DNA from 3 places in the Pseudooceanicola sp. DL12 genome. Region 3 is predicted to be linked to each of the others. Evidence: riboswitches for the same ligand, from Rfam matches in the RefSeq annotation. Region 3 holds a riboswitch; each other region holds the start of a gene.

Evidence for each region. A riboswitch is a leader RNA that binds a small molecule or an ion and turns the genes downstream of it on or off. The one in region 3 is predicted to bind cobalamin.
Region 1: another riboswitch for cobalamin. It lies ahead of AC0WR5_RS17630 (energy-coupling factor ABC transporter permease); the one in region 3 lies ahead of AC0WR5_RS18620 (5-methyltetrahydropteroyltriglutamate--homocysteine S-methyltransferase).
Region 2: another riboswitch for cobalamin. It lies ahead of nrdH (glutaredoxin-like protein NrdH); the one in region 3 lies ahead of AC0WR5_RS18620 (5-methyltetrahydropteroyltriglutamate--homocysteine S-methyltransferase).

Annotation. Positions count from the first base shown of each region.
Region 1 is NZ_CM149884.1:3,762,464-3,771,968, reverse strand. It holds gene AC0WR5_RS17650 (GNAT family N-acetyltransferase) at 1-213, opposite strand, end outside; gene cobN (cobaltochelatase subunit CobN) at 210-3,947, opposite strand; gene AC0WR5_RS17640 (GNAT family N-acetyltransferase) at 4,057-4,515, opposite strand; gene cobW (cobalamin biosynthesis protein CobW) at 4,512-5,585, opposite strand; gene AC0WR5_RS17630 (energy-coupling factor ABC transporter permease) at 5,672-6,349, opposite strand; cobalamin riboswitch at 6,388-6,606, opposite strand; gene AC0WR5_RS17625 (chromosome segregation SMC family protein) at 6,814-9,505, shown strand, end outside.
Region 2 is NZ_CM149884.1:2,781,324-2,790,828, forward strand. It holds gene hisH (imidazole glycerol phosphate synthase subunit HisH) at 1-284, shown strand, start outside; gene AC0WR5_RS12975 (DUF2147 domain-containing protein) at 426-812, opposite strand; gene hisA (1-(5-phosphoribosyl)-5-[(5-phosphoribosylamino)methylideneamino]imidazole-4-carboxamide isomerase) at 1,039-1,761, shown strand; gene AC0WR5_RS12985 (hypothetical protein) at 1,774-2,118, shown strand; gene AC0WR5_RS12990 (hypothetical protein) at 2,120-2,461, shown strand; gene hisF (imidazole glycerol phosphate synthase subunit HisF) at 2,546-3,307, shown strand; gene AC0WR5_RS13000 (phosphoribosyl-ATP diphosphatase) at 3,304-3,624, shown strand; gene AC0WR5_RS13005 (CoA-binding protein) at 3,837-4,268, opposite strand; gene rlmB (23S rRNA (guanosine(2251)-2'-O)-methyltransferase RlmB) at 4,549-5,337, opposite strand; tRNA gene AC0WR5_RS13015 (tRNA-Tyr) at 5,580-5,663, shown strand; cobalamin riboswitch at 5,804-5,993, shown strand; gene nrdH (glutaredoxin-like protein NrdH) at 6,091-6,312, shown strand; gene nrdI (class Ib ribonucleoside-diphosphate reductase assembly flavoprotein NrdI) at 6,317-6,736, shown strand; gene nrdE (class 1b ribonucleoside-diphosphate reductase subunit alpha) at 6,718-8,844, shown strand; gene nrdF (class 1b ribonucleoside-diphosphate reductase subunit beta) at 8,995-9,505, shown strand, end outside.
Region 3 is NZ_CM149884.1:3,966,666-3,976,170, forward strand. It holds gene AC0WR5_RS18600 (sarcosine oxidase subunit alpha family protein) at 1-315, opposite strand, end outside; gene AC0WR5_RS18605 (sarcosine oxidase subunit delta) at 312-596, opposite strand; gene AC0WR5_RS18610 (sarcosine oxidase subunit beta family protein) at 606-1,871, opposite strand; gene AC0WR5_RS18615 (GlxA family transcriptional regulator) at 1,965-2,948, shown strand; gene AC0WR5_RS18620 (5-methyltetrahydropteroyltriglutamate--homocysteine S-methyltransferase) at 2,945-4,078, opposite strand; cobalamin riboswitch at 4,332-4,520, opposite strand; gene mntR (manganese-binding transcriptional regulator MntR) at 4,623-5,066, opposite strand; gene AC0WR5_RS18630 (Nramp family divalent metal transporter) at 5,284-6,576, shown strand; gene AC0WR5_RS18635 (MFS transporter) at 6,703-7,938, opposite strand; gene AC0WR5_RS18640 (sugar ABC transporter substrate-binding protein) at 8,267-9,391, shown strand; gene AC0WR5_RS18645 (sugar ABC transporter ATP-binding protein) at 9,391-9,505, shown strand, end outside.

The sequences.
Region 1 (9,505 bases), 200 kb from region 3:
GTGATCCGCGCGCGGCGTGAGTATCATGCAGGCAGCCGGGCCCGGCAGCACCCAGAGCTCGTTCTGTGCTGCCTCTTCCTTCAACGAGGCCGGCGTCATGCGGCCAAGGGACGACGGGGGATCAATCCGCCTTTCCATGTAGGCGAAACTCTCTGTCAGCAGGCGCAGGACGGGGCGCATGTCGTCTGCGGCAGAGAGGCGGATGGGTGTCATGGGGCCGGACTCGCCCGCAGCGCGGCGAGCCGGGCGGCCGCCGAGTTCGACTTTGGCTGCCACATTCCGCGGTCGATCGCTTCCTGCAGGCGGTCTGCAATCTCCTGCAGGGCCGGGGCGTTGTGACCGGCGATGAAGTCCCGGGTTTCGTCGTCTTCCAGGAAGGCATCGTAGCAGAGATCGAAATGATGCGGTTTCACGGCGCCAGTCGTGGCCGAGAAGGCAAATAGATAATCCACCGTCGCGGCGATCTCGAAGGCGCCCTTGTAGCCGTGCCTCTTGACGCCGTCGATCCACTTGGGGTTCACGACGCGCGAGCGCATGACGCGGCTGATCTCCTCTTCGAGGGTGCGGATGACCGGGCGCTCGGGGCGGGAATGGTCGTTGTGATAGAGCGGTACGTCGGCGCCGCGCAGGCTGGCCACCGCGGCGGCGGCCCCTCCCTCGAACTGGTAGTAGTCGTCGCTGTCGAGAATGTCGTGTTCGCGGTTGTCCTGATTCTGGACGATGGCCTCTGTCTGGGCCAGGCGCGCGCGCATGCCTTCGGTGTCACGGGTGCCCTCGTCCCGGGCGCCATAGCTGTAGCTGCCCCATTGCAGGTAGGCCTCGGCAAGATCGGCGCGGTCGTTCCAGAGGCGTTCGTCAATCATCGCCTGAAGGCCGGCGCCATAGGCGCCCGGCTTCGAGCCATAGACACGGGCCTGGGCCTCTCCGGCGCGCATGCGGGCCGCGGCGGGGTTCATCTCTGCGGGTTCGTCGAGCGCCTGGACCGCACGTGCCGCGCTGTCGAAAAGGTCGATCAGTTGCGGGAAGGCATCGCGGAAAAAGCCGGAGATCCGCAGGGTCACGTCGACACGGGGGCGGTCGAGGGTGGACAGCGGCAGGATCTCGAAGCCGGTGACACGGCGATTGGCGTTGTCCCATTGCGGTTTCACGCCCATGAGGGCCAGCGCCTGGGCGATGTCGTCGCCGCCGGTGCGCATGTTTGCGGTGCCCCAGGCCGTCAGCAGCATCGTGCGGGGCCAGTCGCCCTGATCCTGCAGGTGACGCTCGATCAGCAGGTTCGCGCTTTTCCAGCCAAGCGCCCAGGCGGTCGGTGTCGGCACAGCGCGACTGTCGACGCTGTAGAAGTTGCGGCCGGTGGGCAGGGTGTCGAGGCGTCCGCGGGTGGGCGCACCGGACGGTGCCGGCGCGAGGAAACGCCCGGAGAGCGCGGTGAGCAGCCCCGCCTCCTCGTCCGGCCCGCAGGCGGCCAGCGTCGGCGCGATATCGGTGGCGATGCGATCCAGGACTGCGGTGCTCGCCGGGCCGGGCGCCTTGGCGCCGGACGGTGCGAGACTGGCCTCGATGAGGGTTGCGGCAAGCAGCTCCAGCCGCTCGACAGTGTCGCCGTTGCTGCGCCAGCGGGCATCGGTGACGGCACCGAGGGGCGCAGGACGGGGGCCAGTCCAGGGGGCGGCCATGTCGCAGTCGAGCGGGTCGAAGCCGAGTTCGAAATCTGCCGCAAGGGCGCGGGGCAGGGAGGCGTCGCCGCCTTGGCCTTTGCCGCGCGGAATGCGGGTCAGCGCCTGAAGGAGGTCGCGAAAGAGCCTGCCCTCGGGGGTTTGGCCGAAGATGTGCAATCCATCGCGGATCTGCGCCTCCTTCAGGTCGCAGAGCCAGGCATCGAGCTTGGCCAGGTCGGTCTCTTCCTCGCCGGTAAAGCCCGCGTCCTTGTCGACGCCGGTGACGGAGGTCAGCGAGAGGATCTCCCGGCGCAGGTAGTCGATCCGCCGGGGGTCGACACCGGCCGCTTCGTAATACTCGTCCACGAGCGCTTCGAGATCCCGCAGCGGGCCATAGCTCTCGGCGCGGGTAAGGGGCGGCGTCAGATGATCGACGATGACCGCCTGGGCCCGGCGCTTGGCCTGGGTGCCCTCTCCGGGGTCGTTGACGATGAACGGATAGACATGGGGCATCGGGCCCATGACCGCCTCGGGGAAACACTCCTGAGACAGGGCAATGGCCTTGCCGGGCAGCCATTCGAGGTTGCCGTGCTTGCCCATGTGCACGAGTGCCTGGGCGCCGAATTCCTCTCGCAGCCAGATGTAGAAGGCCAGGTAATTGTGCGGCGGTGGCAGATCCGGTGCGTGGTAGGTCTCGGTCGGGTCGATGTTGTAGCCGCGGGCGGGCTGGATGCCGACGACGACATTCCCGTGGCGCAGCACGGACAGCTTGAAGCCCGTTTCGTCGGTACCCTGAGGCGGGAGCGCTGCGGAAAGGATGAAGGGATCGGCCTCGGGCGGCCCCCAGCGGTCAATGACCTTCTGGCGGGTGGCTTCGGGCAGACGGTCGAAATGCCTGCGGTAGGTCGAAAGGGGCAGGGTGACGCCGCCATCCTTTGCCGCGCGATCGGTCAGCCAGTTGGTGGGGCCGGCGAGTATTGCCTGCATCAGGGTGTCGCTGTCGGCAGGCACTGCCTCCACGCTGTAACCTGCCCCCTGCAGCAGGTTGAGGGCATGAACCGTGGCAGCCGGAGTGTCGAGCCCCACGCCATTGGCCAGGCGGCCGTCCTTGTTCGGGTAATTGGCCAGGATCAGGGCAACCTTGCGATCCGCAGCAGCGGTGGCCCGCAACCGGCACCAGTTTGCGGCGAGGCTTGCCACGAAGCGGATGCGGTCGGCGCGCGGCCGGTAAGTCGCGATGGCGCATTGCGTGGCGCTGTCGAAATGGCTCTCGCCCTTGAAGCTGACGGCGCGCGTCAGGATGCGTCCATCGACCTCCGGCAGGGCCACGTTCATCGCGATGTCGCGACCGGAGAGGCCGGTGAGCCCGTCCGACCAGGCCTCCTGCGAGGAGGAGGCAAGGACAACCTGGAAGACCGGCGCCTGGTTTGCGGAGGGCTGGGTAAAGGGGTTCTGGTCGCCGCTGTCGCCATGGGGCGAGCCGGTGGCAAAGGCGGTGCAGTTCAGGATCGCCTGCGGGGCGGTTTCGGCGAAGAGCCCGTCGAGCGTAGCGGCGGAAACCGGATCCTTGAGCGAGGCTACGAAAACCGGCAGCGGGTTCAGGCCCCGCCCGCGCAGGGCGTGGACCAGCCCGTCGATGGGGGCAAGGCCTGCGCCCTGAACCAGAGCGCGGTAGAAGACCAGCGGAACCGTCGGCGCCTCTGCCTGCCAATGGGCGCGGAGCGTATCGAGGCTCGGGGCCGTTTCTCCGGGCCAGTAGAGGCCGGCGCGCAGGAGCGGCGCCGCCGGGGCGGGCTTTTCCGCTTCGTCCAGCAGGGCGCGGCAATAGGTGAGAAAACCAGCGGCATTGGCGGGGCCGCCCTCGACGAGATAGGCCCATAGCGCGTCGTAATCGGCGTCGGGCAGGGTCGAGAGGCTGCGCAGCTCGGGATCGGGTTTGTCGTCGCCGGGCAGGGCGGCAAAGGGGACGCCGGCCTCGTGCAGCCGGGCCGAGAATTGTTCCATGCCATAGCGCCAGTAGCCGGTTCCGCCGAGTACCCGCACAACCACCAGTTTCGATGCTGTGGCGCATTGATCGAGGTAGAGGTCGACCGACATCGGGTGCGTCAGGTCTGTCAGCCGGGCCAGGCGCAGGGATGGCGCGTCGGAAAGGGCCGCACGCGCCTGCGACAGGGCCGCCAGCTCGGTATCGGCGGCAGATATCACCACCAGGTCGGCAGGGGTCTGCTGCAGGTCGACGGCCTCGTTGCCATCATCGATGCGGCCGGGGGTGGCGGCGAGAAGGTGCATGGGACCTCTGAAGTGTCGAGCCACCGGAGGTGGACCACGGCGGGAGCCTCCGGCGGCAGTATTGGGGGCCAGATGACGGGGAGGCCGAAGAGCGCCGGCCCCTGCAGTGCTATCCGGCGGAAAGTGCCTTGGTCATGAAGACCGAGACGCCGTTGTCCTCGTAGTTGCCGAAGACGCCACAGCGGCTGAAGCCGTGGCGTTCGTAGAGCCGGCAGGCGGCAGCCAGGGCATCGCCAGTTTCGAGCTTGAGCTCGGAGAGACCTTCCTCGATGGCCTGGTCCTCGATCCGGCGGAGGAGGGCGGCGCCGATGCCGCGGCCGCGGGCGACTTCGTCGGTGAAGAAGCTCTTTACTTCGCCGTAGCCGTCCTTGACCTGAAGCGCGCCACAGCCCAGCACATCGCGGCCGATGCGCGCCGTGAAGAAGCGGATGTCGTCACGGGCCAGTTCGTCATGGCTGAGGAAATTGTTTTCCTCTGGCTTGTAGAGCGCACGCATCAACGCCTGTGACGCGTCGAGGAGCCTGACCGCGTCGGGCGCGGTCGGTGTCGTGCTCTCGACGATGATCATGCGGCGAGTGCCTTTTCGATGGCGGCACGATCAAGACCGGCCTGGCCGATGACGACAAGGCGGGTTTCACGGGTACCGCTGCCGAAGGGCTGATCGAAGTAGCTGTCGATGCGGGGGCCCACAGCCTGGATCGTCAGGCGCATGGGCTTGCCGGTGACCGCTGCAAACCCCTTGAGACGCAGGATGTCATGGGCGCGGATCACCTCGGTGACCTTTGCCGAGAAGGCCTTTGGATCGGTGATCTCGGGCAGGGTCACGACGAAGCTCTCGAAATCATCGTGGTCGTGGTGATGATGGTCGTGATCGTCGTCCTCATCGTGATCGTCGTCGTGATCGTGGTGGTGATGATGGTGCACCTCGTGGCGGCCTTCCATGTCACCCTCGGCGCCGATCCCCATGCCGAGCAGCACATCGACGGGCAGGGCGCCCATGGAGGAGGAGACCAGTTGCACGGAGGGGCGTGCGCCGGATTTCAGCGCGTCCATGGTGGAGGCGAGTTCGGCCGAGGAAAGCAGGTCAGACTTGTTCACCACGATCATGTCGGCACAGGCCAGCTGATCCTCGAAGAGTTCGGCGAGCGGCGTTTCGTGGTCGATGCTGTCATCTGCGGCTCGCGCGCGGGCCACGGCGGCCTCGTCGGCTGCAAACCGGCCCTCGGTCACGGCCTTGCCGTCCACCACGGTAACGACACCGTCCACGGTGACCTTGGTCGAGATGCCCGGCCAGTTGAACGCGCGGATAAGGGGCTGGGGCAGGGCAAGCCCGGAGGTCTCGATGACGATGTGATCGGGCTTGTCCGGGCGGGCCAGCAACGCCTCCATCGTCGGCACGAAGTCTTCGGCCACGGTGCAGCAGATGCAGCCGTTCGAAAGCTCCACGATGTCCTCTTCCTTGCAGGCCGCGTCGCCGCAGCCGCGCAGGATGTCACCATCCACGCCAAGGTCGCCGAATTCGTTGATGATCAACGCGATGCGCTTGCCCTCGGCGTTGGACAGCATGTGGCGGATCAGGGTTGTCTTGCCGGCGCCGAGGAAGCCGGTGATGACGGTCGCGGGGATCTTAGCGGGCATGGGAAGCTCCGGGAAACGTGTACGAAAATGCAAAGCGGCGCCGGAGGGCTGGCCCCCGGCGCGCGCAGGTTCGGATCAGGCGGAGCTTATGCGCCGTTGAAGAGCCGCGGCGTGGTCAGGCCGGATTTCGACAGCCCGTTCAGCGACTTGGCGCCGGCAAGTACGGCGAGGTCGATCAGCGGCTCGATCAGGACGACGGCCATGTAGGCGGCACCGAAGGTGGCAACAGAAGCCACGTTTGCAGCGCCGAAGCCCTGGCCGTAGAGTGCCCAGAAGGCCACCCATGCGACGACGCCACCCTGATAGGTGACCGAGAGGGCCAGCGCATCGCGGTACCGGATGTCGACATAGGGGGTGTCGGGCTTGATCATGCGGTTGGCCACGGCCTGAAGCGCGAAGAGCGGCACCAAGAGCGTGGTCACGTTCGCGGCGTATTGCGGCAGGTCGAAGGGAGCGAAGAAGAGCCCCTGGATCAGCAGGCCGAGTGCGAGGCCGAAGGCAGCCGGCGCGGCGCCGAAGAGCAGGAAGAGGGTCGAGCCGAGGATCAGGTGCACTTCGGATACGCCAACGGGCTGGTGCGGCAGGATCTGGAAGAAGCTGAAGACGGCAGCCGTGGACATCGCGGTGCGCGCGGCCAGGGAGGCAAGTCCCTTTTCACGGGCGGCATCCAGGGCCAGCTTGACGGTATAGGCGCCTGCGCCTGCCGCGGTGGCATAGGCGAAAAGCATCTTGGCGGGGCTCACGAGCCCGGGTTCGATATGCATGTTCTGTACTCCGTAGCCGTCAACCCCGACGGCATGCATGGGTTTCTCGATGCAGGGCCGGTCTCCTGGCTGGCGGCTCTGGCGCAGGTGCGGCCTTCCCGGGGATCCCAGTGGCATCGAAGCACCTGCTTGCCGCGTCACAGTCGCGGGGGCGGCTGCGGCTGACGGGCCCCTGATTGGGTCACCCGGTCCGCATTCCCGTTTCACCCCCGGGCGCTTTGCGCCCATGCGGGGGAACCTTGCATCCTCTATCACTGCCGTTGCCGCGGGGGCGGCGTCAAGCCGTTTTCGGCAAGAAGGGCGGCGGCATGGCATTTCCAGACCGGCGAAAAGACGCGGGTTTGCGCAATATCTTGGGGATAACTTTCGGTCTTGCCCCAGATGCAGTTGAGACTTCGTTGACTCGCAGCTCTTCGCTCCTCACTCTGTCCCGACAGGCTGAATCACGCGAAGGCGAGCGAAACGTGCATTTTTCCAGGCTCAGACTGACCGGCTTCAAGAGTTTCGTCGACCCGACGGACCTGATCATCAATGCCGGGCTGACCGGCGTTGTCGGGCCGAACGGCTGTGGCAAGTCGAACCTGCTGGAAGCGCTGCGCTGGGTCATGGGCGAAAACCGCCCGACGGCCATGCGCGGCGGCGGCATGGAGGACGTGATCTTTGCCGGGGCGTCGTCGCGCCCGGCCCGGAATTTCGCCGAGGTCAGCCTGCATATCGACAACAGCGATCGCGTGGCGCCCGCAGGATTCAACGACGAGGACCAGATCGAGATCGTGCGCCGCATCACCCGCGACGTCGGCAGTGCCTACAAGGCAAATGCCAAGGACGTGCGGGCCCGCGACGTTCAGATGCTCTTTGCCGATGCCTCGACCGGGGCGCATTCTCCGGCCTTGGTCCGGCAGGGGCAGATCAGCGAGCTGATCAACGCCAAGCCCAAGAATCGACGCCGGATCCTGGAAGAAGCTGCAGGTATTTCGGGACTTTACCAGAGGCGCCACGAGGCCGAGCTGAAGCTGAAGGGTGCCGAGCAGAACCTGACCCGGGTCGATGACGTGGTCGAGCAGCTGGCCCAGCAGCTGGCCACGCTGGACCGTCAGGCGCGGCAGGCCGCCCGGTACCGCGCGATCGGCACGGAGCTTCGGCAGGCCGAGGGGCTCTTGCTCTATCGGCGCTGGCGCGAGGCGGACGAGGCACGGAATGCCGCGCTGGCGCAGTTGCGCGAACGATCGACGGCGGCCTCGCAGGCCGAGCGCACGGCACGGGACGCCGAGGCGCTGAGGGCCAGGCTGGAAGAGGAACTGCCGCCGAAACGCGAGGAAGAGGCGATTGCCGCGGCGGTTTTGCAGCGTCTGGTCGTGCAGCGCGATGCCATGGCAGATGAACAGGAACGCGCGAAGCAGGCGATCCTGACCCTGCAGGGTCGGATCGAGCAGCTGGTGCGTGACCGCGAGCGTGAGGCCGGGTTGAACCGGGATGCCGAGGAGACCATCGAGCGCCTGGAATGGGAGGCACGCGAGATCGCCAAGGCCCATGAGGGACATGCCGATAGGCTGACGGAGGCGGCAGAGCTGGCCACCGAGGCGGCCTCGGTGCTGAGTGATCGCGAATCGGATCTTTCTCAACTGACGGAAGACGTTGCGCGGCTGGCGGCGCGTCACCAGTCGGCCCATCGCTTCCTGGATGACAGTCGCAAGACCCTGTCGCGGAGCGAAGGCGAAGCCGAGAAGGCCCGCGAGGCCGTCCGTGCAGCGCGCGAGGCGACGGAGCGGGCGGAGGAAGATTTCGAAGCCGCCGTGGAGGCCGAGGAAATGGCCCGCGGATCGGTGGAAGCTGCGGAAGAGGCCCTGGCGGAGGCCGAAACGGCGCGCGCCGAGACACAGGGCGAAGAGGCTGATGCACGCGCGGCCCGGTCCGAGGCCGAGGGCGAGGTCAGCGCCCTGCGGGCTGAGGTCAACGCGCTGACGAAACTGGTGCAGCGTGACTCCACCGAGGGTGGTCAGCTCCTGGATGACCTGAAGGTGGATCCGGGGTTCGAAAAGGCTCTGGGCGCGGCGCTCGCCGATGATCTGCGGGCGCCGGTGGTGGCCGGTGACGGGCCCTCGGGCTGGGTCGAACTGCCGGGTTATGGGGCCGAACAGGCATTGCCCGCCGGTGTGACGCCGCTCTCGGATCACGTCACGGTGCCCGGGGTGCTGGGGCGCCGGATCTCTCAGATCGGCCTCGTGTCCGCGGGCGAGGGGGCTGGGCTGCAGGAAAAACTGAAGCCGGGGCAACGGCTTGTGACAGTCGAGGGCGATCTCTGGCGGTGGGATGGCTATCGCGCCTGGGCCGAGGATGCGCCCTCTGCGGCGGCCCTGCGACTGCAGCAGCTGAACCGCCTCAAGGAATTGCAGGCTGAACTGGACGAGGCCGCGGCGCGGGCCGAGGAGGCCCGGTCGGCGCATGCCGCTCTGGTCGATCTGCTGGCCGCGCAGACCGCCGCGGACAAGGCAGCGCGGGCCGCACGGAGCGAGGCGGATCGCATGCTGACCGAAGCCGCGCGCCGCATGTCGCGGGCCGAGGCCGAGCGCAACCTCTCGGCCAGCAAGCTGGAATCGCTGGGCCTTGCGGTGACGCGGCACGAGGAAGAGTCGCTGGCCAACCGCAAGCAGGTGAAGGAAGCCGAGGCTGCGGTGGAGAACCTGGAGGATCTTGACGATGCCCGTGCCGGGATCGAACAGATCCGCATGGCGGTGGAGGCGGCGCGGATGGCCATGATGTCGCGTCGTGCGGCACATGACGAGCTGCGTCGCGAAGGCGACAACCGTATTCGTCGCAGCCAGGAAATTACCAAGGAAACAAGCGGTTGGAAGCACCGATTGGAGAGTGCGGACCGTCGCATCGCCGAGCTGGACGAGCGCCGCGCCGAGAGCGAGGAGGCGCTCGAGGATGCCATGGCGGTGCCGGAGGAGCTCGCCGCAAAGCGCGAGGAACTGGCCGAGGCGATCGAGGAGGCCGAGGCGCGGCGTGCCACGGCGGCCGACATCCTGGCCGAGGCGGAGAGCAGGCTGCGCGAGGCGGTGGCCAGCGAGCGCGACAGCGAGCGCACCGCATCCGAGGCCCGCGAGGCCCGCGCCCGCGCCGAGGCCCGTGCCGATGCCGCCGCCGAGGCTGTCT
Region 2 (9,505 bases), 1.2 Mb from region 3:
CCGATCCCGCGCTCAAGGTGCCACACATGGGCTGGAACGACCTGGTGATCGACCGTCCGCACCCGCTCCTCGCCGGGATCGAGACCGGCCAGCATGCCTATTTCGTGCACTCATACCACATGAGCGTTGCCGATCCCGATCAGCTGATCGCCCATGTCGACTATGGCCAGCCGGTCACCGCCATCGTCGGACGCGACACCATGCTGGGCACCCAGTTCCACCCGGAAAAGAGCCAGGCCACCGGCCTGCGCCTGATCGCGAACTTCCTCACCTGGAAGCCCTGATCAGCCTGCGCTGAAGGCAAGAGGCGCAGCCCCCAACATCAGGGGCCGCGCCTGCTCATCCTGCCATCTTTCCCCCAAACACTCCCGGGCGAGGCTGCCGCTGGCACACGGGGGCAGACTGGGGGGCAGAGCCCCCTGCCCTTATTGAACCCGCGTCCAGGTCTGCTTCTTGCAGATCGGTCCGAAACAGCCCGCAACCCGAAGCGTATCGCCGCTCAGCTCCATCTTCGAGCGATAGACCTTGTCGGTCGACGGCTGCCAGATCTTGCCGTCCGTGTAGTTTCCGTCACCCGCCGGCACCATCTCCCAGACCAGCGCCTTGCCCTTGGTCTCGCTGTCGTATTCCCCGTTGGCATTGAACGTCCGGGCGATCACGCCACAGATCTGTTCGCCGCAGGGGCCCATCCGGACATAGGCATAGCTGCCGTCGTCCACCTCGGTCTTCCAGGTGCCGTCCACCGGGTCGGCCAGCGCCGCGCCTGCCGTGAAAGCCATCGCCAGGGCCAGCATCGTGCGTTTCAAGATCATCGCAAATCTCCTCCTGATTGCGTCTCCTCGACGATCAGCCTGACCTTCGCGTCAGCTTCTGGCAAGTCTTCCGCCCCGTCACTCGTCACCACTCGCGGCACGTCGCTCAGCACGAAGCCCCCGACGGCACCGCCGCCTCTCCATTGCATTCCTGCCCGCCCCCGTGCAAAAGCCCGGAAAGCGATCCGGCCGCACCGCAGCGCCGGCAGAGATGAAAGGGCCCGCGATGATCCTCTATCCCGCCATCGACCTGAAAGACGGCCAGGCCGTGCGCCTCTTCAAGGGCGACATGGAAAAGGCCACGGTCTTCAATGACGATCCCGCCGCCCAGGCCATGGAATTCGTCGAGGCCGGCTGCGAGTGGCTCCACCTCGTGGATCTCAACGGCGCCTTCGCCGGCGAGCCGGTCAATGCCGCCCCGGTCGAGGCCATCCTGGAACGCACAAAGGTGCCGGCCCAGCTGGGCGGCGGCATCCGCGACATGGCCACCATCGAGCGCTGGCTCTCCAAGGGCCTGGCCCGGGTGATCCTCGGCACCGTCGCCGTTGAAAATCCCGCCCTCGTCAAGCAGGCCGCACGCGCCTTCCCCGGCCAGATCGCCGTGGGCATCGACGCCCGCAACGGCTTCGTCGCCACCAAGGGCTGGGCCGAGGAAACCGAAGTCCGCGTGATCGACCTCGCCCGCTCCTTCGAGGATGCCGGCGTGGCCGCGATCATCTACACCGACATCAATCGCGACGGGGCCATGCAGGGCCCCAACATCGAGGCCACGGCCGAGCTCGCCAATGCCGTCTCGATCCCCGTCATCGCCTCCGGCGGCGTCTCCTCGATCGAGGATCTCAAGGCTCTGAAGGCCTGCGGCGCCCCGCTCGATGGCGCCATCTCCGGTCGCGCGCTCTATGACGGCGCGATCGACCTGCGCGAGGCCCTCGCCACCCTCAGGGCCTGATCCGCAGCGTCCATGGCACCTCCGCCCGCCTCCCCGAAACGCCAGCGCCGCTGGGTCGACCGCGTCGGCCTGATCGGCGTACTGGCACCGGTGGCGATCTGGCTGATCGCCATGGGCACCACCCTGGCGCTCACCCGCCACGGCTGCCGTATCGACGAGGGCTCTGCCCATCCCTGCGGCATCCTCGGCCGCGACCTGTCGCAATTCGCCTACAATGTCGGCTTCATCGCCGCCTGGGGGCCGCTCTTCCTCTGGCCGATCTCCGCGGGCTTTGCCATGCTCTGGGGCCTCACCCGCCTGATCCTGCTTGCCCTGCCGAAACCGCCCGCAGATACCGCCGTTACCAAGGACACCTGACATGCCCGTCGAAGTTGCCTCCGCCCTGCTGGTCATCGTGCCGCTGATCGCCTACCTGCTGTCCTTCCGCGCGCGCAGCCGCTGGGCGTTCTGGATCCTGCGCATCGGTGGTCTCTTCTTCGCCCTGGCTGCCGCGCTCTCGGTCATCGCCCGCAACCTCTGCGTCGGCGACCTGGTCAACGGCTACCACAACTGCATGGGCGGCGACGCGATGAGCCAGTTCATCTCCTTCATGACCCCGGCCATCCTGCTCTCGATCACCGCCTACCTGGCCGCCGGTCCGATCCTGGTGATCGTCGCCGCGATCTGCGAAGCGGTGGTGCGCAGCCGCAAGACCGCCTGATCCCGCGCCACGGGCGCCATCGGCCCCATTGCATCCCGGCCGCCGCCTGCCTAAGACGACGCTGCACAATCAGAGGGCCGGCCCATGCTGAAAACCCGCATCATCCCCTGTCTCGACGTGGCCGACGGCCGCGTGGTCAAGGGCGTGAACTTCGTCGACCTGCGCGATGCCGGCGATCCCGTCGATGCCGCCCGCGCCTATGATCTCGCCGGTGCAGACGAGCTCTGCTTCCTCGACATCCACGCCACCCATGAAAACCGCGGCACCATGTTCGACGTGGTCACCCGCACGGCCGAGCAATGCTACATCCCGCTCACCGTGGGCGGCGGCGTCCGCACCGTGCAGGACGTGCGCAACCTGCTGCTCGCCGGCGCCGACAAGGTTTCCTTCAACTCCGCCGCCGTGGCCGATCCCGACGTGATCGCCCGTGCCGCCGACCAGTTCGGCAGCCAGTGCATCGTCTGCGCCATCGACGCCAAGACCGTCTCCCCCGGCAAATGGGAGATCTTCACTCACGGCGGGCGCAAGCCAACGGGCATCGACGCGGTCGAATTCGCCAAACTCGTCGCCGAAAAGGGCTGCGGGGAAATCCTGCTCACCTCGATGGACCGCGACGGCACCCGCGCCGGCTTCAACCTGCCCCTCACCCGCGCCATCTCCGACGCGGTCGAGGTGCCGGTGATCGCCTCCGGCGGGGTCGGCACCCTGCAGCACCTCGTCGACGGGGTGAAGGAGGGCGGCGCCTCCGCCGTGCTGGCCGCCTCGATCTTCCACTTCGGCGATTACACCATCCGCGAGGCCAAGGAATACATGGCAGACGCGGGCATCCCCATGAGGCTGACATGAGCGATATTCTCACCCAGCTCGCCGCCACCATCGAGGCGCGCAAGACCGCGGACCCCGAGAGCAGCTGGACCGCCAAGCTGCTGTCGAAGGGCCCCGAGAAATGTGCCGAGAAATTCGGAGAAGAGGCCGTCGAGGCAATCATCGAGGCCGTGAAGGGCGACCGCGCGCGTCTTGCCTCCGAAGGCGCCGACGTGCTCTACCATTTCCTCGTCATGCTGGCGGCCCGCGACGTGCCGCTGACGGATGTGCTGGCCGAGCTGGAACGCCGCGAAGGCACCTCTGGCATCGCCGAAAAGGCTGCCCGGCCAAAGGGCTGAAACCGCCCGACATTTCCGTATTTGAGGAAAGATGAAACCGAGCGCCGCGCCCGGCCTGCGTGCGCGGCGGTAGTCCCTTCATCTTTCCCAAAATACGTCCGGGGGTGAGGGCCGCAGGCCCGAGGGGGCAGAGCCCCCTCTTCTACTAAAAAACGGGGGGGCAGAGCCCCCTCTTCTACTAAAAAACTGGGGGGCAGAGCCCCCTCCTGCTCTCAGAGGCCCAGCCGTGGCATCTCGACCTTGGGGCAGCGGTCCATGATCACCTCGACGCCCGCGGTTTCGGCCTTGGCAGCAGCGGCCTCGTTGACGATACCCACCTGCATCCAGATCACCTTCAGCCCCGGCAACCCTTCCAGCGCGTCATCCACCACCGGAGGCACCTGTTCGGAGCGGCGAAAGATGTCGACCATGTCGACCGTCTCCCCCAGGGCATCACCGACCTCCTGCAGCGTGCCAAAGACCTTCTCGCCCAGGATCTCCTGCCCCGCGAACCGCGGGTTCACGGGAATCACCCGCTTGCCGCGCGCCTGCAGGAAGGCCGCCACGAAATTGTCCGGCCGCGCCGGATCCGGGGTCATGCCCCAGACCGCGATCACCTTGCTGTCGCGCAGGATCCGCGTCAGATCCGCATCATCGTAAGTCATTCCAATCCCTCCACGGCATGCCCCTCCGATCCTAGCGCCGGAGGCGCCGCGGAAAAGAAAAAAGCGCCCAGGGTTTTCCTGGGCGCCAGTGCGGAACGAGGGACAGTGAAAGGAAACATCGGCGTTCCGTGCCGGTGCTTCTGTACCGTACTTAGAATGTCCGTACGGGATATGAAGAGGGTGTAATAACTTTGTGAACGAAACCCTAAGGCGAACGCAGGCCATCAGGGTTGCACCCGCCCTTCCCTCGTCGCCCTCTCTCGGTTCGCTCGCCCCGCCCTCAGGCCCCGTAGGAGCGCACGGCGTAGAGCGCGACCGCCGCCGCGTTCGACACGTTCAGCGAGCCGAAGGCACCGGCAAACTCGATCCGCACCAGCGCGTCACAGGTCTCTCGGGTCTTCTCCCGCAACCCCGGCCCCTCGGCCCCCAGCACCAGCGCCACGGGCCGCTCGCGCAGCTCGTCCGTCAGGGTGCTCTCGATGTTCTGCTCGGCTTCGCCGGCCAGGCCCAGCACCATGTAACCCATGCGCTGCAGCTCGGTGATGGCATCCGCCAGGTTGCGCACCCGCAGATAGGGCTGGCGCTCCAACGCGCCGCTTGCCGTCTTGGCCAGCGCGCCGGTCTCGGGCGCCGAATGGTGGCGCGGCGCGATCACCGCGCAGGCCCCGAAAACCTCGGCCGAGCGCAGAATCGCCCCCACGTTATGCGGGTCGGTCACCCGGTCGAGCAGAACCACCCGCGGCGGCCGCGTGCCATCGCCCAGGCAGCGGTCGGCGATGGAGCCCCAGTCGAGCGGCTTGACCTCCAGCGCGGCGCCCTGGTGCACCGACTGCGGATCGATGGGGGCGGCGAACTTGCGCGGATCGCTCATCTCGGGCTCGATGCCCGCCTCGGCCACGGCATCGGCCAGCTTGTCGAGCGCGTTCTTCGTCACCACCAGGCGCAGTTTCTCGCGCGCGGGATTCTGCAGTGCATCGCGCACCGCATGCAGGCCGAACAGCCAGACCGTCTCGGCGGCGCTGGCCCGTTTCGCCTGTTCCTTCTCGACGACCCATTTCGGCTTTTTCATTCCGCTCTCCCGGGGCTGCGCGACCGGCGCCCAAATGCTGCACTGCAGTACCGACGTGATACCGACGTTATACCGACGCGATACCGCACCGCAATTTCCGGTGTTTTTCGCACGTTCCGGCCTCCTACGCCGCACCTTCTTTCGTCGCAAGCAAGAAGGGCAAATTTTCTGGTTGACGCCCCCGGGCGCCGCCGGTAATCACCCCCTCACGATCCGCCACGGCCCACACGGCCCGGCGATCAGGGCGACGAGCTGCAAGGTGCGGCAGCGGACTGTAACTCCGCCGGGGAGACCCATGCCTGGTTCGATTCCAGGGTCGCCCACCATTTCCCCCTTCGGAAATCGGTGGTTATCTCACGGGGCCCGCGGGCACCGGAGGGCGCTTGCGTCTGGGCTTTGCCCGGCCAGCATTTGCGCGCCCCTCCCCCCAGAAATCTACATGTTGACATCACCCCGCCTCCTGACACCATATGGCGGAGCTTTCGGTTCGCCAGACTCGCTCTGGCGCTAAGATGGGAAGCCGGTGAAATTCCGGCACTGCCCCCGCAACTGTAAGCGGCGAGCGCGGCTGATCGTGCCACTGGGACATGCCCCGGGAAGGCCAGCCAAGCATTGACCCGCGAAGTCAGGAGACCTGCCGCAAGCTGACTGATGACCACGAACGGAGGGTTCGGGGGCGCGTGTGCAGCAAGCAGGGCTCCCTGCCGGCCGGTTCCCGTCGCGTCCTCTCCCGCAGACCGCATGAGGATGCACATGACCATCACCGTCTACTCCAAGCCCGACTGCGTGCAATGCACCGCGACCACCCGCGCGCTCACCGCCCGCGGCCTCGCCTTTCACACGATCGACCTCACCGCCGATCCCGAGGCCCTGGCCCGCGTCACCGCCCTCGGCTATCGCCAGGCCCCCGTCGTCATGGCCGGAGAGACCCACTGGGCCGGCTTCCGCCCCGACATGATCGCCCGGCTGGGCTGATCCGGTGACCGGCCTCCTCTATTACTCCTCGGCCAGCGGGAATACCGCGCGGTTCGTCGCCCGTCTGGGGCGTGCGGCACAGCGGATCCCGCTGTCACCCGCGGACCCGCTGCCCGATCTGCCGCGTGACTACGTGCTGATCTGCCCCACCTACGCCGATGGCGAGGGGCGTGGTGCGGTACCGAAACAGGTGATCCGCCTGCTCAACGATCCTGCCCGCCGCACCGGCCTGCGCGGTGTGATCGGCGCCGGCAACCGCAACTTCGGCACCACCTTCGCCCTCGCCGGCCGGGTCATCGCCCGGAAATGCAACGTGCCCCTGCTCTACCGCTTCGAGCTGGCCGGCACCGAAACCGACATCGCCCGCGTCCGCGCCGGGCTCGACAAACTCACCCGGGGGACGGAATGCTTGATGACCGCCTGAACGATGCGCTCGACTATCACGCGCTGAACGCGATGCTGAACCTCTACGACGACCAGGGAAAGATCCGCTTCGACGCCGACCGGATGGCCGCGCGGCAATATTTCCTGCAACACGTCAACCAGAACACCGTCTTCTTCCACTCGCTCGAGGAAAAGCTCGGCTATCTGGTGGACGAGGGCTACTACGAGAAGGAAGTGCTCACGGCCTACGCCCCCGCCTTCCTGCACCGGATCTGGGACGCCGCCTTCGCGCGAAAGTTCCGCTTCCCCACCTTCCTCGGCGCCTTCAAGTACTACACCTCCTACACCCTCAAGACCCGCGACGGGAAACGGTACCTGGAGCGCTACGAGGACCGCGTCGTCATGGTCGCCCTGACGCTCGCGCGCGGGGACGAGGCGCTTGCCATGTCCTTCATGGAGGAGATCCTCTCGGGCCGGTTCCAGCCCGCCACCCCCACCTTCCTCAATGCCGGCAAGGCACAGCGCGGAGAGCTCATCTCCTGCTTCCTGCTGCGGGTCGAGGACAACATGGAGAGCATCGGCCGCTCGATCAACTCGGCCCTGCAACTTTCCAAGCGTGGTGGCGGCGTGGCCCTCATGCTCACCAATATCCGCGAGCATGGCGCCCCCATCAAGGGAATCGAGAATCAGTCCTCCGGTGTCATACCGGTGATGAAGCTGCTCGAGGACAGCTTCTCCTATGCCAATCAGCTGGGCGCGCGGCAGGGGGCCGGGGCGGTCTATCTCAATGCCCACCACCCTGACATCCTGCGCTTCCTCGACACCAAGCGCGAGAATGCCGACGAGAAGATCCGGATCAAGACACTCTCGCTCGGGGTGGTCATCCCCGACGTGACCTTCGAGCTCGCGAAGCGGAACGAGGACATGTACCTCTTTTCGCCCCATGACGTTGAGCGGGTCCATGGCCGGCCCTTCTCCGAGATCTCGGTCACCGAGAAATACGCGGAAATGGTCGAGGACAAGCGCATCCGGAAAACCAAGATCAACGCCCGGGCCTTCTTCCAGACCCTGGCCGAGATTCAGTTCGAGAGCGGCTATCCCTACATCATGTTCGAGGACACGGTGAACCGTGCCAACCCGATCGACGGTCGCATCACCATGTCGAATCTCTGCTCCGAGATCCTGCAGGTGAACGAGGCCTCGACCTTCCACGACGACCTCTCCTACGACCACCTCGGCACCGACATCTCCTGCAATCTCGGCTCTCTCAACATCGCCAAGACGATGGACAGCCCCGATTTCGGCGCCACGATCGAGGCGGCCATCCGTGCGCTCACGGCGGTGTCGGAAATGTCCGCCATCGATTCCGTGCCGTCGGTGCGCCGCGGCAACGACGAGAGCCACGCCATCGGCCTAGGCCAGATGAACCTGCACGGTTTCCTCGCCCGCGAGCGCATCCACTACGGCAGCGCCGAGGGGGTAGCGTTCACCTCAGTCTACTTCGCCGCCGTGGCCTATCACGCCATCCGCGCCTCCAACCTGCTGGCGCGCGAACGCGGGCAGAGCTTCCGCGGCTTCGAGCGCTCGGCCTATGCCGACGGCAGCTTCTTCGAGAAATACGTGACCCGAGACTGGCTGCCGGAGAACGGGACCGTGGCCGCCCTCTTCGACGGTATCGCCCTGCCCACCCGCGCCGACTGGCAGGCGCTTAAGGATGCGGTCATGGCGCATGGCCTCTACAACCGCAATCTACAGGCGGTGCCGCCCACCGGCTCGATCAGCTACATCAACAATTCCACCTCCTCGATCCACCCGATCGTCTCGCGCATCGAGATCCGCAAGGAGGGCAAGCTGGGCCGCGTCTACTATCCCGCCCCCTTCATGACGAACGAGAACCTGGAGTTCTATCGCGACGCCTACGAGATCGGCCCCGAGGCCCTGATCGAGACCTATGCCGCTGCCACCGAGCATGTGGACCAGGGGCTGTCGCTGACACTCTTCTTCCCGGCCGAGGCCACCACGCGCGACATCAACCGGGCCCAGATCCTCGCCTGGCGAAAGGGCATCAAGACGATTTACTACGTGCGCCTGCGCCAAACCGCACTGGAGGGCACCGAGGTGCAGGGCTGCGTGTCCTGCACCCTCTGACGCGGCGCTCAGCCCCGCACCCCGGAGTATTACCCGAAAGACGAAGCAGGCGCGCCCCGCCGCGCACCCGAAACCGCACCGACGCAATACCGACGCGATACCGACGTAATACCGACACGGTTTTTCGCGCCCTTTTCACGGGATCCGATCATGAAAGATATCGACGAAACAACCCGCGCCGTTCCCGCCGCGATCAACTGGAATCACCTGCAGGACGACAAGGACCTCGAGGTCTGGAACCGGCTTACGGCCAACTTCTGGCTGCCTGAAAAGGTTCCGCTTTCCAATGACTTGCAGAGCTGGTCCCAGCTTCGCCCCGAGGAGCAGCAGCTCACGATCCGCGTTTTCACCGGGCTGACGTTGCTTGATACCATCCAGGGCTCCATCGGCGCGCCGACCATGCTCGCAGATGCGCTGACCCCGCACGAAGAGGCCGTCCTGACCAATATCGCCTTTATGGAATCAGTGCACGCCCGCAGCTATTCATCCATCTTTTCAACACTTTGCTCGACACGCGAAGTGGATGAAGCATTTCGCTGGTCTCAGGAAAACCCTCACCTGCAAGCCAAGGCAAAGGCAATCCTTTCAACCTACAATCCCGGCGAGGACCCGCTAAGGCGCAAGATCGCCAGCGTCTTCCTCGAGAGTTTCCTCTTCTATT
Region 3 (9,505 bases):
GGCCCCCAGCGGGCCCATGTGGTTCTGGCTGCGGGCCTCCAGCCCGGCAAACATCTCCACCATGGTGGCGCGGGTGTTGGGCTCGGCCCGGGCGCCGCTGCGCAGGGTCACCAGCGCATTGGGCTCCTCGCTACCGGCGCTCACCACGCCGCGCGGCCGGTGGTACTTGAAGCTCCGGCCGACCATGCGCACGCCGTTGGACAGCAACGCCGAGGCCAGCGTGTCGCCCGGATGCGCCGGGTAGCGCTTGCCGTTGAAGGTGAAGGTCAGAACCCTGTCGCGGTCGATCAGACCACCCTGCGCAAGACGCGTCATTGGCCGCCCTCCCGTTTCTTGTAGTCGCTCGCCAGTTCGGCGCCCAGGATCTCGTGGGTCAGCGTGTTGCGCGTCACCACCAGCCAGGACCGGTCGCCCTGTTCGTGGAACCACAGCTCGCGGTGCAGGCCCGCGGGGTTCTCGCGCTCATAGACATAGGCGGCAAATGCGGCCTCGGCGTCCGGCGCCATGCCGTCGGGACGGTTCAGCAGGCTGACGTCGCCGAGATAGGTGAATTCCTGCGCGTCGCGCAGCCCGAGAAGGGGATGTGGGATCAGCATGGAAAAACCTCAGTGCAGGTTCGGCTGCGCACCGGCGCCGCGTTCGTCGATCAGGTAGCCGCGCGCGAAACGGTCCAGCCGCATGGCGGCGGCGGTCTCGTGGGGCCGGTCGGTGGAAATCAGATGGGCAAAGGCAAAGCCGCTCGCCGGCGTCGCCTTGAAGCCGCCGTAGCACCAGCCGCCGTTGAAATAGAGGCCCTCGATCCCGGTCTTGTCGATGATCGGGGAACCGTCCATCGACATGTCCATCATGCCGCCCCAGTTGCGCAGCAGACGCGCACGCCCGATGGCCGGCATCAGGGCCATGCCGCCTTCCAGCACGTCCTCGACCACCGGCAGGTTGCCGCGTTGCGCATAGGAATTGTAGCCGTCGATGTCGCCGCCAAAGACAAGGCCGCCCTTGTCCGACTGGCTGATGTAGAAATGCCCGGCGCCAAAGGTGATCACCCCGCCGATCGTCGGCTTCAGCCCCTCCGAGACGAAAGCCTGCAGAACATGGCTCTCGATCGGCAGGCGGTTCATGCCCGCCAGCGCCATCACCCGGCTCGACGATCCGGCCACGGCCACGCCCACCTTCTTGGCCCGGATCGGGCCGCGCGTGGTCTCCACCCCGTGCACCCGCCCCTCGCGGATGTCGAACCCGGTGACCTCGCAGTTCTGGATGATGTCGACGCCGCGCATGTCGGCACCGCGGGCATAGCCCCAGGCCACGCCGTCGTGCCGCGCCGTGCCCGCCCGCCGCTGCATCAGCGCCCCCTTGATCGGAAACCGCGCGTTCTCGAAGTTCAGCCAGGGATACATGTGCTCGACCCGCTCGCGGGTCAGCAGCTCGGCATCGGCACCCGCCAGCAGCATCGCATTGCCACGCCGGCGATAGGCGTCACGCTGCGCATCCGTATGGATCAGGTTGATGATTCCGCGCTGGCTGACCATGGCGTTGAAGTTGAAGCTCTGCTCCAGCCCCTCCCAGAGTTTCATCGACATCTCGTAGAAGGGTTCGTTGCCGGGCAGCAGGTAGTTCGAGCGGATGATCGTCGTGTTGCGCCCGATGTTGCCCGAGCCCAGCCAGCCGCGCTCCAGCACGGCCACCTTCAGCTCCCTGAACTCGCTCGCCAGGTAGAAGGCGGTCGAGAGGCCATGGCCCCCGCCGCCCACGATCACGATGTCATATTCGGCCTTCGGGTCGGGATTGCGCCACAGCGGCTTAAGCCCCTTGTGGCCGCGCAGCGTGTCCACCGCCACCCTCAGACCGGAGAATCCCCGAAACAAACCCATGCAGATGCTCCCTTTGCAATCGGCCCCTGTCTAGCCATGCCGCGCCCCAGGATCTGTCTTGAAAAGGACATATACTTTTCTCTAAATGCCATGATGTCAGAGATCATCCCGCCCGCGCCTCCGCGCCCGCCGCTCCGCCGCATCGCCTTCCTGCTGGTCGACGGCTACGCCATGATGTCCACCGCCTCGGCGATGGAACCGCTGCGCGCGGCCAATCTCTTCTCGGCCGAACCGCTCTACGAGGTCACCGTTCTCTCGCTCGGCAAGCCGACCGTCCGCGCCTCCTCGGGCAGCAGCTTCGAGGCACTGCCCTTCTCCCGCGCCGGGGTGACCTTCGACCTGGTCTTCGTGGTGGCCGGGGGCGATCCGGCGCTGATCCAGGATCCCGTGCTCTTTGCCTGGCTGCGCCGCTGCGACCGCGCGGGCGTCGCGCTCGGCGCGATCTCCGGCGGCGCGGTCATCCTCGCCCGCGCCGGCCTGCTCGAGGGCTTCCGCTATACCGTCCACTGGCACCATTTCGACGACATGCCCGCGCTCACCGAAACCGCCATCCTCGAACGGCGCCTCTTCGTGATCGACCGCGCGCGCTATACCTGCGCCGGCGGCACCTCGCCGCTCGACATGATGCACACGATCATCTCGCGCGATCACGGCTCGGTCTTTGCCACCCGCATTTCAGACTGGTTCCTGCAGGCCGAGGTGCGCCCGCCCGAGGCCGAACAGCAATCCGCCGCGCCCGCGCCCTTCGGCCCTCTGCCCGCGCCCGTGCAGGCCGCCATCGACCTGATGGAGAGCCATATCGCCGATCCGCTCTCTCTCGATCAGGTCGCGGCGCTTTCGGGCCTCAGCCCGCGACAACTTCAGCGCCGGGTGCAGGCCGCCACGGGCCTCTCCGTGATGGATCTCTACCGTCAGCTCCGTCTCGACACCGCGCGTGCGCTGCTGGTGGAAACCGCCCTGCCGGTGGGCGAGGTGGCGGCGATGACGGGCTTTGCCACGCCCGCCCATTTCGCCGCGGCCTATCGCCGCCATTTCGGCAGCGCCCCCCGCGAGGGGCGCCACCCGCGCGGGGCCTAGGCCTCGCCCCAGATCTTCTCGGCCGTGCGCACCACCAGCTCCAGCTTGCGGCGCTGGTCGTCCTCGGTCACGTGGTTGCCGTGGTGGGTCGAAGCAAAGCCGCATTGCGGTGCGATGCCCAGCTGGTCCATGTCGACGAATTTCGACGCCTCGTCGAACTTGCGCCACAGGTCATCGTCCTTCTCGAGTTCGGGCGTCTTGGTGGTGATGAACCCGGCCATCACGCGTTTTTTGCCCTTCGGCAGCAGCCGCAGCGGCTCCAGCCCCCCGGCCCGTTCGGTGTCGTACTCCATGAAGTAGACATCCACGTCCGTCCTGTTGAAGATCGCATCGGCCGAGATGTCATACCCGCCCTCTGCCGCGTGACTCGACTGGAAGTTGCCGCGGCACATGTGCATGCCGATCACCATGTCCTCGGGGCGGTCCTTGATCGCCTCGTTCAGCATCCAGGCATAGCTGTCCACCAGCCATTCCGCATCGAGGCCCCGCGTCTCCTTCAGGCGCGTCTGGTGCGCCGGGTCGCCCAGGAAGGCAAAGATGATGTCGTCGATCTGCAGGTACCGGCAGCCGGCGTCATAGAACCCCTGCACCGCCTTCTTCCAGGTCGCGGCCATGGCCTCCAGCAGCGCCTCGCGATCCTTGCGGTAGGGCGCGTGATGGTTCAGCTCGTCCGTGATCCCGATGTGCAGCACCGAGGGCCCGGGGATCGAGATCTTGGGACAGACCTTCGTGGTTTCAGCCAGGAAGCGATAGTGATCCAGCATCGGGTGATCGGCGGGGAAATCCAGCGCCCCGGTGATCGCCGGCGTGTCCTCCGGCGCATTGCCGTTGGCGAATTTCGGATTGTCGCCAGAGGTGAATTCCACCCCCTTCAGCGCACGGAAGAAATCGAAATGCCAGTAGTCGCGGCGCGCCTCGCCGTCGGTCACCACCTTCAGGCCCACGTCCTCCTGCATCTTCACCAGGCCGCGGATCGCGGCATCCTCCACCGCCCGCCGCTCTTCGGCGGGCAGGAATTTCGCCTCGGCCACGGTCTTGGGCCGCAGCAGGCTGCCCACATGGTCGGCACGGAACGGCGGCAGCGCACGGTTGGCCGCCCCGCCCTGGTTCGTGGTTTCTGTATCTTTCATCTCGGTCCTTTCGCCGGGTCCGGCCCGGCACATTCTCTCCCGCGCCGCCGGTGAACCGGCCGCGGGTCATCGTCCTGGAAAATCTGTGATGGTGATCCGCCCGGCCGCGCCGGTCAGGGCACCGCCAGCAAGATGCGGAAAGTCTGCGTCATCTGCTTTCAACCCCGAAGCTATGGGCAGGGAAACGGGCGACACAAGGCACCGGGCGCGCAGCCGCGCTCCTGCACTTCGGCCCCCCGGGCCCTCCGCCCGTGGACATTTCAGCTCTCAGGCAGGTCTCCTGGCTCGCGGCTCGGCGCCCCGGTCCGCCTTCCCGGCCATCTCGGCCAGTGGCATCCCGAATCGGGGCTCGCCGCTTACAGTTGCGGGGGCAGCGCCGGCATCGCACCGGCTTCCCTCTCGGGCAGGCATCCCAGCCTGCCACCTGAAGCTGCCTCATAGGTAGGTCCCGGCGGCCCTTCTGTCCACGGGTCAAGCCCTGCGCAACATTGGAAAAATCGGCATATTGATTATGAATGACAGCGCCCGTCCGGCGCCGGCCGGCTTACCCCTGCCGCTGCAGAAAGCGTTCAAAGACCGCCAGCGTCCTGTCGGAAACATGGTGCTCGATGCCTTCGGCGTCGATCTCGGCGGTCTCCTCGGGCACCCCGATCGCCATCAGCAGGGCCACCACCGTGCGGTGCCGTGTCCGCACCCGACAGGCCAGCTCGGCCCCCTCATCGGTCAGGAAGACGCCGCGATAGGGCCGCGCGGTCGCCAGCCCCTCGCGCTTCAGCCGCGCCACCGCCTTGGTGGCGGTCGGCTGGGCCACGCCCATGCGACAGGCGATATCGGCCACCCGCGCCTCGCCGACCTCCTCGATCAGGTCGCCGATCATCTCGACGTAATCCTCCAGCAGCGCATTGGCCTGCTTCTCCCGCGCCCGGGTGAATCGCGTGGCCTGGGCGCTGTCATGCGGATGCGCCGTGCTGTCGGTGTCCTCTGCCATGGCAGCGCCTTTCCTTGGGCGGTTCGATATGCCGGGAATACCCTATACCCAGCGTATCACATCATCACCAGTACCGCCTGCCCGTTTTTGTCGCATCCCCGCCGGGATATCCGCCCGGCCGCGGCCCCGCATCCGGCTTTCCATGGAAAGCTCTTGCCAAAGGTATAGCAAAGGCTATCTATCCGTCCGTCAGCTATATTGCCAGATACCCGTCATCATGTCCTCGAACCTCACAGACCGCACCCGAAGCCGCATGTCCGCCGTCCTGGCCAATGGCGGGGGCGGCCTGCGCGCACGGCTGCTCTTCGCGGGGCCGGCGGTGATCGCCTCGGTGGCCTACATGGACCCGGGCAACTACGCGACGAACATCCAGGCCGGCGCGGGCTATGGCTATGCGCTGCTCTGGGTGGTGCTGCTGGCCAACCTGATCGCCATGCTGTTCCAGGCCCTCTCGGCGCGGGTCGGCATCGTCACCGGCAAGAACCTGGCCGAGCTCAGCCGCGACAACCTGCCGAAACCGCTGGTCTGGGTGATGTGGGCGGTCTCCGAGGTCGCGGCCATGGCCACCGACCTGGCGGAATTCCTCGGCGGCGCCATCGGCCTGTCGCTGCTCTTCGACCTGCCGCTGATGGTGGGGATGGTGATCACTGCCATCGTCACCTATGCCATCCTGCTCTTCGAACGTCAGGGCTTCCGCCCGATGGAGCTGATCATCGGCGCCCTCGTCGGCGTCATCGGCCTGGCCTACCTGGCCGAGGTGGTGATCGCGCCCATCGCCTGGGGCCCCGCCTTCACCGGGCTGACCCGCCCCGCGCTGCCCGATGCCCAGGCGCTCACCATCGCCGTGGGCATCATCGGCGCCACGGTCATGCCCCATGCCATCTACCTGCACTCCGGCCTGACGCAGAACCGCGCCGCCGTGCGCAACAGCGGCGAGCGCCGCCGCCTGCTCAGCTTCTCCAACACCGAGGTGGTGGTGGCCCTGGCCATCGCCGGCATGGTCAACATGGCCATGGTCATGATGGCCGCCGCCACCTTCCATCCCGACCATTCCGAGATCGCCTCGATCGAGACCGCCTGGCATACGCTCACGCCGCTGCTGGGCGCGGCCGCCGCGGGCATGTTCCTGGCGTCGCTGATCGCCTCGGGCATCTCCAGCTCGGTGGTGGGAACAATGGCGGGTCAGATGATCATGCAGGGCTTCCTGCGCATCCGCATCCCGATCTGGCTGCGCCGCCTGATCACCATGGTCCCGGCCTTCGTGGTGGTGGCCATGGGCGTCGATCCCACCCGCGCGCTGGTGCTCAGCCAGGTGGTGCTCTCCATCGCCCTGCCGGTCCCGATGATCGCGCTGATCACCTTCATCTCGCGCCGCGACCTGATGGGAGAATTCCTGCCCTCCCGGCTCACCCGCATCCTGGCCACGCTCTGCGCGGTCATCGTTCTGGGCCTGAACTTCATCCTGCTGGCGGCGGTCTTCGGCCTGCCGCTGCCCTTCCTCGCGGTGTAAGGCAGGGGGCTCTGCCCCCATCTCCTGCGGAGATTCCCCCGGGATATTTCGAAACAGGGAAACAGGCAAAAGAACCTGTCGTTTCCCTGTGCCAAATATCCCCGCCGGAGGCTTCCGCCCTCTCCGTCAGCGTGGCGGCAGGATCATCTCGCGGCGGTGGCGCATGTGGCGCTGCAGGGCCAGGGTCCCGCCAGCCAAGGCGAGGACGGAGAAGGCGGCAAAGGTGGCGGTGAAGCTGCCGAGGCCGGCAAAGGCCAGCGAGAAGCCGGCCGGGCCCACGGTGACACCGAGGAAGGTATAGGTCAGCACCTCGCCCGTGAGCGTGCCATGGCCGGGGCTGGCCCGGGCGGTTTCCGCCAGCAGAACCCCGTTCCAGCCGAGGCCGGTCAGCCCGCTCAGCACCACGGCACCGAGGCCCAGCAGGGGCAGGCTGCCGATGAAGGCGAAGGCGAGGCAGCTCAGCCCCGTCAGCACCCCGATCAGCCCCAGCACCAGGAAGCCGCTGCGCAGAGCATCTGCCAGGATGCCCGAGAGCAGCCGCCCCACGGCCCCCGCCGCCTGCAGCACCGCCGCGACGCCGGCCGCGCGCAGCGGGTCCCAGCCGAACTGCTCGATCAGCATGGCCACCATGAAGGTCGAGATCGAGAGCTGTACCCCGGAATAGAGAAAGCCCAGCACCGCAAGCGCCCTGAGGTCGGGGTTGCGCCAGACGAGCGCCTGGCCCTTCCAGATGCCGCGGCCGATGGCGGTTTCGGGGCGGCGGTCGGTGTCCCAGCTGCGGATCACGGTGAAATAGAGCGCCGCCAGCCCAAGCGGCAGAACCGCGAAGATCATCAACGTCTGCTGCCAGCCGATCCGGTGCGCCAGCGGCGGGATCACCAGCGCCGCCAGCATGCCGCCCAGCGGCACGCCCGCCTGCTTCACCGAGAAGATCAGGTTGCGCCGCTCCGGCGCCGCCAGCCGCGACAGGATATGCGAGGATGACGGGTTGTTGAGCGCATAGCCCACCCCGATCAGCATCGAGGCCAGCGCCACGCCTGCCGCCACACCCGTCGAGAGGCCGAGGAAGCCGATCCCCGCCGCCAGAAGCGCCAGCTGCCCCACGCGCCCCGCGCCCCAGCGCTTGACCATGGTGCTCGAGAGCATCGAGAGCACGATCCCCGAGGCGTAGATCAGGCTGACCTGATATCCGAGGTCCTGCGGCGCAAGACCGAGCGTTTCGGCAACCAGCGTCGGGATCGTGGTCAGCGCCAGAACCGAGGCAGTGGCCGCAATCTGCGAGGCGGTGGTCAGCGCGAGGGCGGGCCCGAGGCGCGGCTCTCTATGTCCCGCAGGTACGTGCGGAAGTGAGGCTTCTGTCATATTGTCAATCTTTACAGTGATCTACGCGATTTCTCGCGACTTATCGCCGGGCTTGTCACGCGGGGAGCTGGCAGGGAACTGCCCGGCCCTCAGACCCTCACCATTCCTCGGGCGTACTGTCAATTCAGGGCCAGCTTAGAAATTCTCACCCGGGATATGCACAATCTTGAAATTGACGGAAAGGGGCATGCACGGCTCAGATTTGACCTGTTCCACGGGCGAACGGCGGGCCCGGACCCCTCCCCGGCCTTCCCCGCCGCCCTCGCCCCCAGGCGCCGCAGAGCGCCACCGGGACCAAAGCAAAATGCTCGCAACAGGGAAACATGCCATGACCAACCTCACCACCGGCCTGCGCGCCGGGCTGCGCCTCACGGTCGCCTCCGGCCTGCTGGCCGCCGCCCTCGCCCCCGCGGCCCAGGCCGCCGATGTCGCCGCGGCCCAGGCCATCGTCGACGAATACTCGCAGCTGCCCGAGTTCTCGCCCCCCGGTGCGCCCTTCGACGCCACCGCCTGCGTCGAGGGCAAGAAGCTCTTCTCGATCCCGCTCAGCAACTCCAACCCCTTCATCAACGGCATCTCGGAACAGATGGAATCCGCCGCCAAGCAGGTCGGGCTGGAGTTCATGGCCTGGGAAAACCAGGGCCAGCCCACGCAATGGGTGCAGGGCATGGAATACGCCATCACCAACGGCTACGACGCCATCGACCTGATGGGGGGCATCCCGCCCGAGGCGCTGGCGCCGCAGATCGCCGCCGCCAAGGAGGCCGGCATGCGCGTCTATGCCAGCCACTACACCGACGTCACCCTGCCCCGCGCAGAGAGCCTCGATGTCGCCCTGCCGCTGTCCTTCTCCCGCGTGGGGGAAATCCTGGCCGCCTGGGTCGTGACCCAGACCGGCGGCGATGCCAACGTGCTGGTTATCGGCTCGGATGACGTGCCCCCCTCGCAGCCCTACTGGAAGGCCTTCGAGGCCAAGCTGAAGGAACTCGCCCCCGAGGCCACGGCGAAATACCTCAACGTGCCCACCACCGAATGGGCCACCAAGATCCAGAGCCAGACCCAGTCGAACCTGCTGCAGAACCCCGGCATCAACTTCATTGTGCCGATCTACGATTCCATGTCGCAGTTCGTCATCCCGGCCCTCACCATCACCGGCAAGAAGGGGCAGATCCCCATCGCCACCTTCAACGGCACGCCCTTCGTTCTCGACATGGTGCGGAATGGCGACGTGCAGATGAACATCGGCGAGAGCCTCGGCTGGATCGCCCGCTCCGCCATCGACGCCGAGATGCGCGACCTCTGCGGCATGGATGACGTGCCCGACGAGCTCTACGTGCCCTTCTACATCTTCGACGAGAGCAACGTCGCCTCTGCCGGCGACCCGGCCGAGTTCGACAAGGGCTATGGCGATGCCTATGTCCCCGGCTTCGAAGCGCTCTGGGGCCTCAACTGATGAGCCCATCGGCAAATCCTCAGGTAGCGCCGCCCGCGCGGCGCTACCCCGGCGAGGCGCCCGCCCTCTACTGTCGCCATGTGTCCAAGGTCTTCGGCACCACCAAGGTGCTCG